2 regions of the Desulfofundulus sp. TPOSR genome follow, and region 2 is predicted to be linked to the other one. Evidence: riboswitches for the same ligand, from Rfam matches in the RefSeq annotation. Region 2 holds a riboswitch; the other holds the start of a gene.
What was found. Region 2 has a riboswitch for cyclic di-GMP ahead of G7K71_RS09555 (SLC13 family permease). Riboswitches for the same ligand answer to the same signal wherever they lie in the genome.
Positions count from the first base shown of each region.

Region 1: linked by a shared signal. The riboswitch ahead of G7K71_RS03865 (ATP-binding protein) and the one ahead of G7K71_RS09555 (SLC13 family permease) in region 2 are both predicted to bind cyclic di-GMP.

Region 1 covers NZ_JAAOEF010000001.1:764,757-772,328, reverse strand. Annotated here, with positions in the region: gene G7K71_RS03890 (hypothetical protein) at 1-97, shown strand, start outside; gene cysK (cysteine synthase A) at 245-1,165, shown strand; gene G7K71_RS03880 (DMT family transporter) at 1,345-2,280, shown strand; gene G7K71_RS03875 (methylated-DNA--[protein]-cysteine S-methyltransferase) at 2,314-2,901, shown strand; tRNA gene G7K71_RS03870 (tRNA-Thr) at 2,924-2,998, shown strand; cyclic di-GMP riboswitch class I at 3,606-3,691, shown strand; gene G7K71_RS03865 (ATP-binding protein) at 3,910-5,154, shown strand; gene G7K71_RS03860 (STAS domain-containing protein) at 5,172-5,492, shown strand; gene G7K71_RS03855 (PP2C family protein-serine/threonine phosphatase) at 5,500-6,225, shown strand; gene G7K71_RS03850 (STAS domain-containing protein) at 6,215-6,526, shown strand; gene G7K71_RS03845 (DUF342 domain-containing protein) at 6,544-7,572, shown strand, end outside.
Region 2 covers NZ_JAAOEF010000002.1:213,587-221,158, forward strand. Annotated here, with positions in the region: gene deoC (deoxyribose-phosphate aldolase) at 76-750, opposite strand; gene G7K71_RS09555 (SLC13 family permease) at 805-2,202, opposite strand; cyclic di-GMP riboswitch class I at 2,355-2,444, opposite strand; gene G7K71_RS09560 (universal stress protein) at 2,610-3,044, shown strand; gene G7K71_RS09565 (nitroreductase family protein) at 3,210-3,731, shown strand; gene G7K71_RS09570 (4Fe-4S dicluster domain-containing protein) at 3,773-4,279, opposite strand; gene G7K71_RS09575 (Crp/Fnr family transcriptional regulator) at 4,474-5,142, opposite strand; gene G7K71_RS09580 (sulfite exporter TauE/SafE family protein) at 5,689-6,879, shown strand; gene G7K71_RS09585 (hypothetical protein) at 6,969-7,508, shown strand.

The DNA of each region.
Region 1 (7,572 bases), on a different contig from region 2:
CATGGTGGGGCTGCTGGCCAATTTGCCCGCGGGCTGGACCATTGGGCTGGTGGGTGTCGGTCTGGCCACTTTTTTGCTGGCCGGGGGTGGAGGGTGAAATTGCTAACAGTAGCGGGTTGGTAACCCGTTTCCGGGACCACGCTTTATGAGATTGTGCAAAAAGATATCTTCCTTAAATATATTCCCACAGTTTCCTGGGATATGTTATTAACGGATTTTCTTTTCACCTCTGGAGGTTGGTTGCATGCGCATATTTAATGACGTGACGGAATTGATTGGTTCCACGCCCCTGGTTCGTTTACGAAAGATGGCTTTCGGTCTACCTGCCGTTGTTTTGGCCAAGCTGGAGTACTTTAATCCCGGCGGAAGTGTTAAAGACCGAATAGCTTACAACATGATCCGTGAGGCGGAGGAAAAAGGGTTGATAACTAAGGACACCCTGATCATCGAGCCTACCAGCGGAAATACCGGCATTGGCCTGGCCATGGTTTGCGCGGCCCGGGGTTACCGGCTGGTGCTGACCATGCCTGAAACTATGAGTGTGGAGCGGCGCAGGCTTCTCGCCGCTTACGGGGCCGAAGTGGTCCTTACCCCCGGGAACGAGGGTATGGCCGGGGCCGTACGCAAAGCCCGGGAACTGGCGGCCTCCCATCCAAATGCCTTTATGCCACAACAATTTGCCAACCCGGCCAACCCGGCCGCCCACCGGGCCACAACCGCCGAAGAAATCTGGCGGGATACCGGAGGGGAAGTGGATTTCTTTGTGGCCGGTGTTGGTACTGGAGGTACCATTACCGGGGTGGCCTCCGTTCTGAAAGCCCGCCGCCCCTCCCTGAGGGCGGTGGCGGTGGAACCGGCCGCCTCACCGGTGCTTTCCGGCGGGAAGCCCGGCCCGCATAAAATTCAGGGCATCGGCGCGGGCTTTGTACCGGAAGTAATAGATATGGCTTTGCTGGACGAGATCATAAAGGTGGCCGATGAAGATGCGCTGGACACCGCCCGTCGCCTGGCCCGGGAGGAGGGCCTGCTGGTGGGTATTTCTGCGGGGGCGGCTGTCTGGGCGGCTTTACAGGTGGCCGGCAGGCCGGAAAACCGGGGTAAGATCGTGGTGGTTTTGCTCCCGGACACCGGGGAGCGTTACCTGTCCACTGAATTGTTTGGATAAGGCACAAAATCGTATTGGGTACCGCTTTAAGCAGATTTCCCCCAAAATTTGACTTAAAGATAATCCTGGGGATAAGTTTCGGATTTGCCGGATGAAGTTAACTTAACCTGCAGGAATTCCTCGTTCACCGATAGAATATAAACGGCAGCCCGGTCGTTCAAAGTAGGAGACAAATGAACATGCCCACAAAGGTATCTGAATGCCCGCTGCAACAAGATTCAGGCTTATTAACCACCGGCCTGGAGCGCCCCTTTGTCAATCCCTACCTGGCCATCCTGGTGGGGGTGGTGGGAGCCGCCTTTTCTTCCATCTTTACCAAACTCGCCATGGCTCCACCTCTGGTCATTGCCTTCTACCGGTTGGGGTTTACCGTGCTCATGATTGCTCCCATTGCCCTGACCAGGGGACGGGAAGAACTGCGCTCCATGGGCCGGCGTGACATAATGCTGGCCTGCCTTTCCGGCGTGCTGCTGGCATTGCATTTCACTGCCTGGATTACTTCCCTTGAGTACACATCCATTGCCAGCTCCACCGTGCTGGTCACCATGCAACCCTTATTTGTGGTTTTAGGTGGCTACCTTATCTTTAAAGAAAAAATCGCCCGCACGGGGCTTGTGGGGGCAGCCCTGGCTTTAACCGGCAGCACTATTGTGGGTGTGGGTGATTTTCAGATCGGCGGGCAGGCTTTCTGGGGAGATATCCTGGCTTTTGCCGGGGCCATTTTTATTGCCGGCTATGTATTGATCGGGCGCGGTTTACGGCACCGCCTGTCATTATTCCCGTACATTTTTGTTGTTTACGGGGCCAGTACCGTGACTTTGTTCCTGGGTGCGCTGCTCACCGGTTTGTCCTTTTTTCCTTACCCGCCCTCCACATGGCTGTGGTTTTTCCTCCTGGCCCTGGTTCCCACCATTTTCGGGCATACCATTTTTAACTGGGCCCTGCGTTATGTCAAGGCTGCCGTGGTCTCAGTGAGTATACTTGGCGAGCCGGTGGGGGCAACCATTCTGGCTTATATCATTTTTCACCAGGTACCTTCACCCTTACAGCTTGTGGGCGGGGCGATTATTATCACGGGTCTGGCCATTTTTATCCGGGCGGCAGCAGAAAAATAGATTATTCTATTTTGCGGCTGTGGGGGGCGTTCTGTGAATGGGCTTCATTTATTATCCACCAAAGCGGGCTGGGTTGGTACTGCCTGGGGTAAGCAGGGGCTGCTGGTCCTGACATTTCCCCGTCCAAGCCGGGAGGAAGCCCTGACTGCCCTGCAGGATGAACCAATGCCTGTAAGAATTAATGAAACCAGCGAGCCTGCGCTAAAAAGGTGGCCTCCGCTCCTGGAAGAAAAGTTGGATCAATATTTCCAGGGCCGGCCGGTTTCCTTTACGGATATTCCCGTGGATCTTTCCTGGTGCCCCCCCTTTGTGGCCCGGGTGCTGGGTTTCGTACGGCACATCGGGTACGGTGAATTATGGTCGTACCAGCAGGTGGCGGCAGCCGTCGGGAATCCCCGGGCCGCCCGGGCCGTGGGCGGGGCTTTGGGGGCCAACCGGGTTCCACTGGTCATCCCCTGCCACCGGGTAATCCGCCAGGATGGATCACCCGGCGGTTTTGGCGGCGGTTTGCCCTTAAAACTGCAGCTGTTGCAGCTCGAAGGCGTACGACCCGGTCCCACCGGGCGATACCAATTGACAAATGACTCTGTTTGCGTTAATATAAGTAAGGCGCCGGGTTAGTCGAATGAGACAACAGAAAAGTGCTGGTGTGGCTCAGGGGTAGAGCAGCGCACTCGTAATGCGCAGGTCGTCGGTTCGAATCCGACCACCAGCTCCAAAAAAGCTAGACGCCGCAAGGGTTTGCGGCGTTTATTGTTTATTATATTACATTGTCTTGCTTCATTCAGAAGGGAAAATAAAAATGGATATCGTATATTAACTTTTGGGTGCAGGTATCTTGTCCGCAGACATGCTTTGGTACCGGTGGTTATGAATTTTGTTTACATCGAAAACTGGTGAATGATGGCATTTAAACGGAATTTCATGTCTAATTTTTGTTAAAAAGGGAGTCGAAAGGAATGATCGGGAAGATAAAAATGTTGGACCATTGTGATAGAACACATGTTCTCTTCGGTATTAAATGCAATAAATACCAAAACCTCTCATTTTCTTGGCGGGGCTTGTATAGAAAAGCTTCCACTTCCTGCTTACTTACCCTCCAAATCGCCTACCGAGATAATTCCTCTCTGCTCCTTCTGGTTGCTGGCGGAGCACGTCATGTCCGTTCTTATCCACACGGGCCTGTTTTGTATTTTCTCTCATCATATTTCCCATACCTAACAGGATCTTCAGGGGCTGAATTTTTCGCTGGTCGAAAATTTTCTGTGTTCTGGCGGTGTTGAATCAGCCTTTTCACTGTTAAATTAAAAACTTTATTGTCTTTATTGTGTTAAAGGCAAACCACTCGAAAGGGTGGGGCGCAAAGCCATGGGTCTGCAGCCCTAAAGGGTATGACTGCCAGGCTGCCGCGATAAAGGTATTGATTGTTTTCTGTTTTCTTTTTAATGATGTTTTTGTTGCGGCAGCCTGGTCAGGCTGCCGTTCCTGCTTATAAAAGTATGTTTACCCATTTGGGGTATAGAGGTCGACTCTAACAGAGCCAATGGCTGGGACGTTTGCTGGCAGTATTGTGGCAATTGAAAGGGCATGGGGCCGGGAGGGGCTGAAAGGCAGAAGGGTGGTGAAAAAATGCAACGGTGTCTTGAGTGCGCAAAGAAAGAACCGGACCGTCCTTGTGTGGAGTGCCAGTATTTTGTCCAGCTAAGCCCCCTTCGCCGGGTGCCTTCGCCGCCTGTCCGGGTGTTACTGGAAGATGAGCATGGCAGGCATTATCCGGCCCGCATCCTGGTGTTAAATACCACGGAGTTTGGGCTGGAAACGGAAGCTCCTGTTCCGGGCCGGTATGTAATCAGGCTGCAGGAAAACTTGTGGGTCGAGGTGGCCGGGGTACCGTTCAAAGGGAAAAATAACGTCCACGTTTTTGATATCCTGTGTGTCCACCGGAAGCAGGGGACTGCCCGTCGTCTTAGCAGGGAGGAGTATCAGTTGCTGGCCGGAAGCGCCGGCGAGCTAATACAGGAGATTTCCCGGCACTTGCCGGAGCACCTTCAGGACCTGGTCAGGGAGAAACTGCTGGCTGAGGTGGAGAAATCCGAACTAATTAACGCTCTCAGGGTGGGGAAGGTGATGAAATATGAAGGAGGGCGCTTCTGCTACCTTTCGGGCCAGGCTGACCTGGACCTGCCTATGGAAGAAGCGGAAAAACTGATGCGCCAGGCTATCCGCAAGGCCGAACACCGCCGCGAGGTGATCATTAGCGCTGACGGGCAAAAGGTGTTTGACCTTCACGGCGTGCCTTTCGACCACAGGAGCGGTGGACTGCTGGCCTTTGACATCACCGAGGTGATTGAAAAGGAGAGAAAGATGCACCAGCAGGAGATGCAGGCTTACCGGGAGGCCATAGCGGCGGTAACGGGGGGCCGGTTATACCTGGTGAATAGTGGAGAAATGGAAAAAGTGATCTCAGAAGGGACGGAACTGGCCAGGGGTGAGGTCCGGCAGACCCATGACATTCCGGAAGCCCGCCGGGCAATGCGGGAAGCCTTGCCTGTTCTCGACAGCCGCAGGCAGCACGCGATTGCCTTGTGCTTGACAGAGGCGCTGGCCAATGCTCTCAAACATGCAGGGGGCGGTTGCTGGCAAGCCAGGCAGTCAGGGGACACCGTCAGGATTATCGTTCAGGACCGGGGTCCGGGAATCAAAACCAGCGAATTGGCCCGGGCAACGCTGATGCAACATTATTCAACCAAGAATTCCCTGGGGTGTGGATTTACCCTGATGCTCTACTATGCGGACCACCTCTACCTTAATACAGGACCGTCAGGTACCGCCCTGGCCCTGGACTTCGGCATTAAAACCGGACAAGACCAATGAAAGAGGGGGTGATTTTGTTGCTGAAAGTAGATGTTTACGTTGACAGGGGGGTGTGCCGGCTGGTGCTGAACGGTGAATTGGACGTGGAAACAGTAGCGCAGTTGCAAGAAGTTGTTGGGAAAGTGGGAGAACACACGCTGGAAGTTGACCTGTCGGGCGTTTCTTTCGTTGATTCCACCGGTTTGAAAAGTTTGCTGGACATTAGCAACGACTGGCGGCAAAAAGGGGGCCAGATGCTGATTTTGAGGCCGCAACCTGATGTGGCGGAGGTGATGCGGCTGGTAGGGTTGGACAGGCTCCTGGCGCAAAACACCGCTCCGGGCGGAGAAGAGAGGTAGGAGCAGGATGGGAGAAGTGATTACAGGGAATGGAAAAATACTAAGGGCTTACGGGTTGGAAGTTAGTGGGTGTAGCCTGCCTGCCGAACAGGTCGGGGGGGATTTTTTTGAGTTTATTTCCTGCGACGAGAGAACCGTGTTTGCCGTCATCGGAGACGTAATGGGTAAAGGATTCCATGCGGCCCGGCTGATGGAAACAATCCGCCATATGCTCCGGGAGTGTATCAGGATTAATCCCCATCCTCTGGAGGTGGTGCGCCGGTTAAACAGGGTGGGAGGGGATGAACTGCGGAAATGCGGGGCTTTTGCCACCCTATGCCTGCTGTGTTACGACGGGATAGCTGGACGCCTCTCCTGTGTCAATGCAGGGCACCACCCTCCCCTCCTTCTATCTGACGGCAAGGTGAAAGTGGCCCGGTGCCGGGGAGTCGCCCTGGGCCTGCTGGAAGATTACCTCGGGTCAGGGGTGGAGGAATTTTTTCTTGCCGACGGAGATGCGGTGGTGCTGTATACCGATGGACTTGTGGAGGCCTGTGGCCCGGGCGAGCAAAGGTACGGGCAGGAACGATTGAAGGAGATAGTTCGCCTTCAGAATGGTGCTGATGCAGACAGGATGAAACAAAACATTTTATCTGACCTGGAGACATTTACCCGCGGTTTTTCCCAAAAGGATGACGTGACACTGGTTGTTATGAAGGTGACGGGAAAGGGAGGTGAAAGGGGTGGAGATTAGAGTCCGGCAAAAGAAAGAGATGGTAATCCTGGAGGTGGAAGGCGAACTGGATTTCAGCAACGTGGAGCAGTTGCAACAGGAAATTCAGCGACGGACGGAAGAAGTGGTGGAGATAGATCTGCAGGGACTTCGGTTCATAGACTCTTCCGGGGTGGGAATGCTCCTGAGTCAGGTCAGACACCTGTACAAGCAGGGGCGTACCTTGAGAATTGTTCGTATCCCCGATTTTATTCGAGAAGACCTGGAAGTAATAGGTTTTTTTCAAGTACTGGAAGCTCTTAAGACAAATCCCAACGCTTAGCAGGAGGTGGGTTCCTTATGAAATATAAAGAAGAGACTATCCGGGGCTCCCCCGCAGCAACAGCGAGTAAAGTGGACAATGCTTTTCCGGATGGAGAATCGGTGGGTCCATATGCTTTTGTGAAACAGGGGCGCCTTGTTGTCCGGCACCGGCCGGAGGGACCTTACCCGGTGGTGGTACCTTGTCCGGGGGTAAGGCTGATTGTTAACGGCCGGGAGTGCACTCAACCCACCCCCGTATCCATGAAGGATACGGTGCGGGTGGAAACGGTGGAAGAGCGTAGAGAAGGGAGCTGGTCTGTATCCGTTTCTTCCGATGGTCTACAAGCGATATTGCGAACGCGCCCTGCGGTGGTAGTTCATCGGGAACTGCCGGATCTCCCGCCTGCCAGGGTACTGCAACTGAAGGTAGTGGAACGGGAAGAACGTTTTCCACCACTCACTAAGGACGAACTATTGCGGGAGTTGTCCCGGTTGGGGATTAACTATGGCGTAGACTGGGAAGCATGTTCTCGCGGTGTTGCATCCTGTGTTGAAGAGGAGGTGGTTATCGCCCGGGGTATTCCTGCAGAATCGGGAAAAGACGGCCGGGTAGAATTGCTTTTTTCCTCTATTTCCAAGGTGCCGGTACTGGCGGGGGAAGACGAAGCGGTGGATTTCCGGGAACGCTATGTTTTTACTTCGGTGGAGGCGGGAGACGTCCTGGCTGTCAAACACCCGCCTGAGCCGGGTCGTCCCGGCACCAGCGTCAAGGGTGAGGTAATTGTGCCGCCGTCGCCCCGGGACTTCATCCTTTCGGTAGGCGAAGGAGCGGTGCTTACCAGGGATGGTGAACGGGCCGTAGCGGCCCGGGCTGGACGTCCTGTGGCTTCCCGCTGGCGCGACCTGGTGAGAGTAAGCGTATTGCCTGAACTGGTGCATGCTGGTGACGTAGACCTTGCTTCAGGTAACATTGTCTTCAAAGGAGATATCCTGATTGCTGGAAATGTGGCAGAAGGGATGGTGGTAGAAGCGGGCGGGAATGTCAGGGTGGGAGGGTTGGTCTCC
Region 2 (7,572 bases):
GTTAGTGTGGAGGAAAATTTTTTGCGATGGTTCTAGGTAGTTAAGTTGAAATTTCAGCGTGAGCAGCTTTCACTTTTACTGCGCCTGCAGGCCGGCCAGCAGGGCCGGGCCGGCGCTTGTACCCAGCCTGGCAGCCCCGGCTTCGATGAGGGCCAGGGCTTGTCCGGTGGTGCGAATGCCCCCCGAGGCTTTTACGCCCATTTCCAGGGGGAGGTTTTCCCGCAATAGCCTCACGTCTTCCACCGTGGCTCCGCCGGGGCCAAAACCGGTGCTGGTTTTTACATAATGGGCGCCTGCCTGACGTACCAGCCGGCAGGCGGTAATCTTCTCCCCGTGGTTTAAGTAGCCTGTTTCGATAATCACCTTGACCAGCCCCCCGGGCAAAAGGGCGGTCACTGCCTCAACCACTCCCCGGATATCGGCCACGACCAGGTCATGGTTTCCTTCCTTCAAGGCGCCAATATTTATGACCATGTCCACTTCCCTGGCGCCGTTTCTGACGGCCTCTTCAGCTTCCTTCTTTTTTACGGACGGCGTGGTTGCCCCCAGGGGGAAGCCAATCACCGTGCACACTGCCACACGGGAACCGGCAAGTATTTTCGCGGCATATGCCACATGGGCGGGATTAACGCATACGGCGGCGAATCCTTCAGCCATCGCCTCAATACAAAGTTGCCGGATGTCCCGGGTGGTGGCCGTGGGTTTAAGCAGGGTATGATCAATCATGGCGGCCAGCTGGTTTCTGGTCAACCGCCAACCCTCCTTGTGAAATTACTATTATTTAAGTGAACGGGTGCCGGGGAATTACTGGTTGCCTGTTGTTACCGTGGTTTCTATTTTGAGCTGCCTTTGCAGCAGGTTTGACAGCAGGCTCAAGGCCAGCCCTACTGCCAGCGTGCTTACCAGCACCAGAGTGGTATTAAATTGCAGCCAGGCCACCAGGTATGCTGTGGCAATGACAATGGAAAGGATCATGAGGGGAAAAGCTACTTTAAAGAAACCCAGGAAGCTGATGGGCGTACCCCTCTTTTCAGCCATGCCCACCACTACCACGTTGGCCGAAGCACCGATGATGGTGCCGTTGCCACCCAGGCAGGCTCCCAGGGAAAGGGACCACCACAGGAAATTGAGGTTTTCTATGCCCCCCAGGCGGCCCATGTCCTGAATTAAAGGAATCATGGTCGCCACAAAGGGGATGTTGTCCACAAAGGCCGAGGCCAGGGCCGAAAGCCAGACAATCAAAAGGCCGGCCGGGAGGAGTTCTCCCCCGGTAACCTCCAGGGCAAAATGGGCGATGGTTTCAATGACCCCTACTTCTTCCAGCGCTCCCACCAGGGCAAACAGGCCGATAAAGAAGAAGATAACCGGCCATTCTACGGCGTGCAGGGCATGTTCCGGGTCGGAACGGGTGATTACCAGCAACAGGGCCGCCCCGGCCATGGCGATCACCGAGCTCTCCAGGTGCAGGAACTGGTGCAGGGCAAACCCGGCAATGGTTAAACCCAAAACCCAGAGGCAGGGTTTCAGCAACGCGGCGTCTTTAATTTCGTCCCATTCATTAAGCTCCAGGATACTTTTTTGATTCTCAGGGTTTGTAACCAGGTCCCGGCGGTAAATGAGGCGCAGGAGGGAGATGGTCAAGACATAAATTACAACCACCACCGGGGTAAGGTTAATCACAAAATCCATAAAGCCGAGCCCCACGGCGCTGCCAATCATGATGTTGGGCGGGTCTCCGATCAGGGTTGCCGTTCCCCCAATGTTGGAAGCGATAATTTCAGAGATTAAGAAGGGCAGGGGGCTTACCTTTAGTTTGTGGGCGATGGCAAATGTAACGGGCACGATGAGCAGTACCGTGGTCACATTGTCCAGCAGGGCTGAAAGTACAGCCGTGACCAGGGCAAGGGCGGCCAGGATGCGCAGGGGCTCCCCCCGGGCCATTTTGGCCGCCTTGATGGCCAGGTACTCAAAAACTCCCGTTTCACGGGTAACGCCCACGATGATCATCATGCCCGTTAAAAGGCCGATGGTGTTCCAATCGATGTAATGGACGGCCAGTTCCGGGGTAATAATGCCGGCCAGTATGACTATCGCCGCACCGCAAAAAGCAGCCACGGTACGGTGAATCTTTTCCGAAATAATTATAGCATAGGTAAGTAAAAAGACGGACGTAGCTAAAATAACTTGCGTTTGAGGGGTCAAATTTCCCATCTCCTTTCTTTCATATTGTTTCGACAATCGTCCGGTCTTACTACGTTTAAGGAAACCACCTCCGTTGAACATAAGGATGTGACTAATTTCAGGCAAAATTAAAGGGGGGTAGTCAAGTGACTACCCCCCCCGGCAGTCGGTACCGTTGCAGCCTGGCGATCATAGTCCTGAAAAGGACCTTAGACCCATGGCTTTAGCGTCCCGGGCTTTCACCCGGTTTGCCCAACCCGTAAGCACCGTATTCTTTTTGCTTTTACCTGGTGCAGTATTTATTATAGCTGATCAATCCCTGTGGAGGCAATAGGGATTTAATTATGTTTCTAATAATGCAGGTTTTTTCCACTATAACGTAGAAGATCCTGCAATAAAGATTGTCTTTGGGGGAGGTAGTGGTTGGCATGAAAATCCTTCTGGCCGTGGATGGTTCGGAGAATTCAATGCGTGCTGCCAGACAGGCTTTGCGCTTAAGTAAACTAAACCCGGAAGTTGCAGTAACGGCTTTATATGTGGGGCCTTCCTGTTATAAACTTTTCCCCGAACCCGGAGTATGTGCCTGGCTTCAGCAAAAGGAGCTGGATCAAGAAATAGAAGCCCGCGCGGAAAAAGTCTTTGCAGCAGTAGAAAAAATTTTTCGGGCGGAAGGCCAGGCCGTAGCCGCCGCGGTGGAACGGGGAGACGCGGCCGAAGCCATCTGTCGCCTGGCCGCAGAGGGTCAATTTGACCTGATCGTCATTGGTAGCCGCGGTTTTGGCGATATTAAGTCCCTTTTCCTGGGCAGCGTGAGCCATAAGGTGCTGCACCTGTCCCCCTGCCCCGTAATGATCGTCAGGTAAGTGAAAAACGATTGTAGTTGCCCGGGCTTATGCTGAGAAAATTAGAGGGGAATTTCTTTAAGAAGGCTTTAAGAAGGCTTTAAGAAGGCGGTTGTGAAAACACACGAGATGGGGGGTCCCGGGGTATAATATAAGAGCATTTTGATGCAGGAGGGGAAATTGATCATGTCCACGATACTCTCCCTGGTGAGGAGCCGGTACTCCGTAAGACACTATAAACCGGATCCGCTGCCCGAAGCATTACTGGATCAACTCCTGGAAGCGGCCCGCTGGGCTCCTTCCGCCGGGAATCTGCAGCCCTGGTTTTTTTACGTGGTGATCCGGGAGGACAAAAAAGAAGCCCTGGCACAGGCCGCTTTAAATCAACGTTTTATAGTCCAGGCCCCTGTGGTGATTGTGGTTTGCGCGGAACCGGAACGCTCGGCCCGGGTTTACGGCGAGCGGGGGCGGCGACTTTACTGTATTCAGGATACGGCCGCCGCGGTGCAGAATATTCTGCTTACCGCAAATGCCCTGGGTCTGGGAACCTGCTGGGTGGGCGCTTTTGACGAGGAACGGGTGAGGGAGTGCCTGGGCATCCCCGCGGAGCTTGTACCCGTAGCTATTATTCCCGTGGGTTACCCGGCCGACGACCCGGCCCGGAGGCCCAAGAGGAGGGAAATAGAAGAAATTGTGAGTTACATTTAGGCCACCGGCCGGGATTTCCGGCCGGCTTTTTTGCGAAGCGGTTATACATTACCTGTAAATCTTTTGCGGATATAACGTACCCTTTTTACGTCCGGCATACGTTCTGCCGGACCAAAGAGAAGGCTGTTGGTGGGACAGGCGGTAACGCAGGCCGGCTCGAGCCCGGCATCAATCCGATCTTTGCAGTAGTCGCATTTCACAGCTACACCTTTTTCTTCATCCCATTGGGGCGCACCCCACGGGCAGGCCATAATGCAGCTCCGGCACCCCACACACAGTTCCTGGTCAATGAACACAATGCCGTCCCTGGGGCGTTTCTGGACGGCCCCAACCGGGCATGCCTGCACGCAATAGGGATCCTCGCAGTGGTGGCAGGCTGTGAAAACATACGTTGCCATTGCTTGACCGCTTCTGATAACAGGGCCGACCGCAGCAACCTTATTCGGCTTAGGCCCTACACCGAGCCCCTTGTTTACTTTGCACTGCACTTCACAGCTGCGGCAGGAAATGCATCTTTTCTCGTCCTGGTACAGGTAATACTTGCTCATTGATTAGCCTCCCAACAATCGCTTTGTAATATTGACTATAGTTCGATACTTTTATTAGATAACCTTCTTTAAAGCATTATTTTTATTTATAAATAATGGTAGACTTTGACCGGATTCACCGGTCAAAAAAATAAACCCCGCTCTTTTGCGGGGTTTGTTAGATATCTCAAGCGGGCCTGTAAGGCCGGCTACACTTACATAATCCATCGAGCCAGCTTATCGGGATCCACAATGCTGATAGTTCTTCCTTCATAAGCAATGCTTTTTTCCTGCTTGAAGGTGTTCAATAGTGAAGTTACCGTCTGCCGGGAGGTTCCCACCATATTTGCCAGTTCTTCGTGGGTAAGCTGCACGCCCAGTTTAATGCCGTTTTTGGTTTCCACGCCGCAGCGTTCGCCCATTTTTAACAGGGCCAGGGCCAGTCGTCCGGGAGCTTGCCAGCAAACCATCTCGTGGATAATCTGTTCCGCTTCCCGCATGCGTACTCCCAGTAATTTGGCAACTTTAATCGCCAGAAAAGGATGGGCGCCCATTAGTTCTTCAAATTTGTTCTTACGCAAAACCACCAGGCTGACATTGCTGATGGCACCGGCAAAGCAGGTACGTTCTCCTCCCCACAGGGCTTCGGCCAGACCCATCAACTCCCCGGGACTGCGGATACTGCCTACGGTAACCCGGCGGCCGTCGGCATTCAAGCGGTAGATTTTTACCCAGCCGCTTTCCACCAGGTAGACCCGGTCGGCCGGGTCACCGGCGGCAAAAATGACGTGCCCCTTCGGATAGTGCACCGTAAATCCCGCCTGGCGAATAATTGCCCTTTCCACTTCATTTAATGCCGCTATTTCCAGGTGCGGTAGTGACATGCCGTCTATCCCTCCCGGTAAGAAAGGGTCGATTGACAACCAACTTATTAGAAAATTCTTGGAACTATTAAGCAACAAATACTCACAACGCAAAAGGGAAAGTTAACACGTTTAGCAATTATTATATTCCCCCTTCTCCATTCCTGTCAATGGTGGTTGTGGGAAGCCTGAAAAACCAGGAATTGGATGGTGTGGTCTTTATTTTTTTGAAATTTTGTTTAAAACAGTGTCGTGAGCATGACATTATATTGTCTTCAAGATGACTTTTAGATTGTCATGCTCCTGACATTAACATGTTAATACATTGATTATATTTAATTATAACACATGAAAGTATGTCTTATTTTAAAAATCCATTGGGGGGAGGTGAATTTTTATTCAACACCTGTATTAAGGGGGTGGTCCCACAGTACATTAAAGTTTTGATCAATGTTTTCATACCCCGATCATTCATGCGTGATTGTGAACACATGCCTTTTTAGCTGTTTAAGTAATAGGTGCGTGAACTTATAAGGGTTTTCATCACTAATTACGGGGGAGGATTAAATGAAGAAGGGAATTATCAATAAAATTGCCCTGGCCACCCTGCTTTTGATGCTGGCCGTTCTGGCTTTGGGCGCCAGCGGCGTGGGGGCGCAGCAGGAAACAGTGGTGGGCAGTGACCTCGGCTTGAAGGGAAAACTGGGTGAAGCCATAGCTAAAGCCCCGGTGGGCACGGGTAAGGGGCAGATCGATCCCGATGCGCCCAGGGGAGCCTTCGGCATTCCCGGAGCGCCTAAGATCAACTACCTGGTGGCCATCCTGTGGGCCATCTGGGTGGGCTGGATCTTCTCCACTGTGGGTGCATTCGGCGGCATTATGGCTGGAGTAGGCCACATGACCGTTTACGGCCTGGGTGACTGGGTAAAGCCTTTTAAGAACACCGCACCCCAGTTGAACAAGCTGCTTACCGACAGTATCCGTACCTCCAACCAGTGGCTGGTTGGTTTGTCAGCACTTTTAAGTACCATTAACTATTTAAAAGCCAAGCGTCTGGCCTGGCCCCTGGGTATCGCCCTGGGATTGGGTTCCATTGTGGGGGCTGTGGCCATTCCCGCTCTGACCGGCGGCAAGGTGAGCTTCAGCCAGTACCAGGGATGGTTTGGCCTTTTTGTCTTTGTGGTGGGCGGCGTTCTTTTATATGAAACGACCCCCCGGGGGCAGGCCAGCAAGAAGGCGGCCAAGGAGGCGGCCAAAGCCTTTGAGCAGAGCATCAAAGAAAAGAAAGAAGAAGCTGCCCAGGGGATTACAGTTACCCAGTGGAGTCTTACCAACATTAAGTTTTCCTTCTTCGGCGTGGAGTTTAAGTTCAACCCCATCTGGGCCTTTGTGGGCGGCGTGGTAATCGCAGCCATTTCGGCCTTCCTCGGTGTGGGCGGCGGCTTTTTGTACGTACCTTACCTGACCAGTATTGTGGGCCTGCCCATGTTCGTGGTGGCCGGCACCTCGGCCATGGCCGTTCTGGTGAGCATGATGACCAGTATCACCACCTACATCACCGTAGCCGGTGCCGCCATGGACTGGGGCATGATCGGTGTGGAATTAATCGGCGTATTTATTGGTTCCATGATTGGCCCGCGCACCCAGAAGTATATCCCGGACATCTGGCTGAAGAGATTGTTTGTCGTTCTCGCTTTTTACGTCGGTCTTGGTTACTTCAGCAAGGGATTCTTCGGGAAAGCCTGGGTGCCGATGTAAGATTCGCTTAACAAATATTCCGCTCCAGGTTCCCCGGGCTGTTCCCGGGGAACCTGGAGCAACTACCTGAATAAACGGGGGCTTGAAGTATGGGCCTTTGGGAACTGGTGGATCAGGTCCTAATTATGTTTTACAAAATCAGCGGCCATCCGGTTTTTGATTATTTTCTGGGTACATTCCTGGTGGCACTCCTGGCGGTGGTCATCGGGGAATTCACCATCTCCATAGTCTTTCTGGTGAACAAAAACCACCTGGACCGGCTGAACACCCGGCTGGCGGATCTGCAGCAGCTATCCCTGGCTGCCTTAAAACTGGGGGATAAGAAGAGCTATGACGCCTGCAACAAAGAGGCCAACGATGCCTTTGGCCGGGCTTTCTTCAATATGTTTGGCCTGTCGGCGGCCGCCCTGTGGCCCGCTTTCTTTGCCCTTGCCTGGATGCAGCAGCGTTTTGCCGGCATCGGCTTTCCCATACCCTTTACCGGCCTGGCTGTAAATTATGTGTTTACTTTTCTCATCTGCTACATCCTGGCCCGCATGTTTTTCGGCCGGGTGAAAAACCGGCTCCCCTATTTCCGGGGCATACATCGGATGCTGATGGCTTATGAAGAAAATTCCAGCAAAAGCTAGGTTTTTATATAAGATATCCCTGCTGCTGTCAGCGGCAAAGTAAATATCCAATAACTCCGTTAAA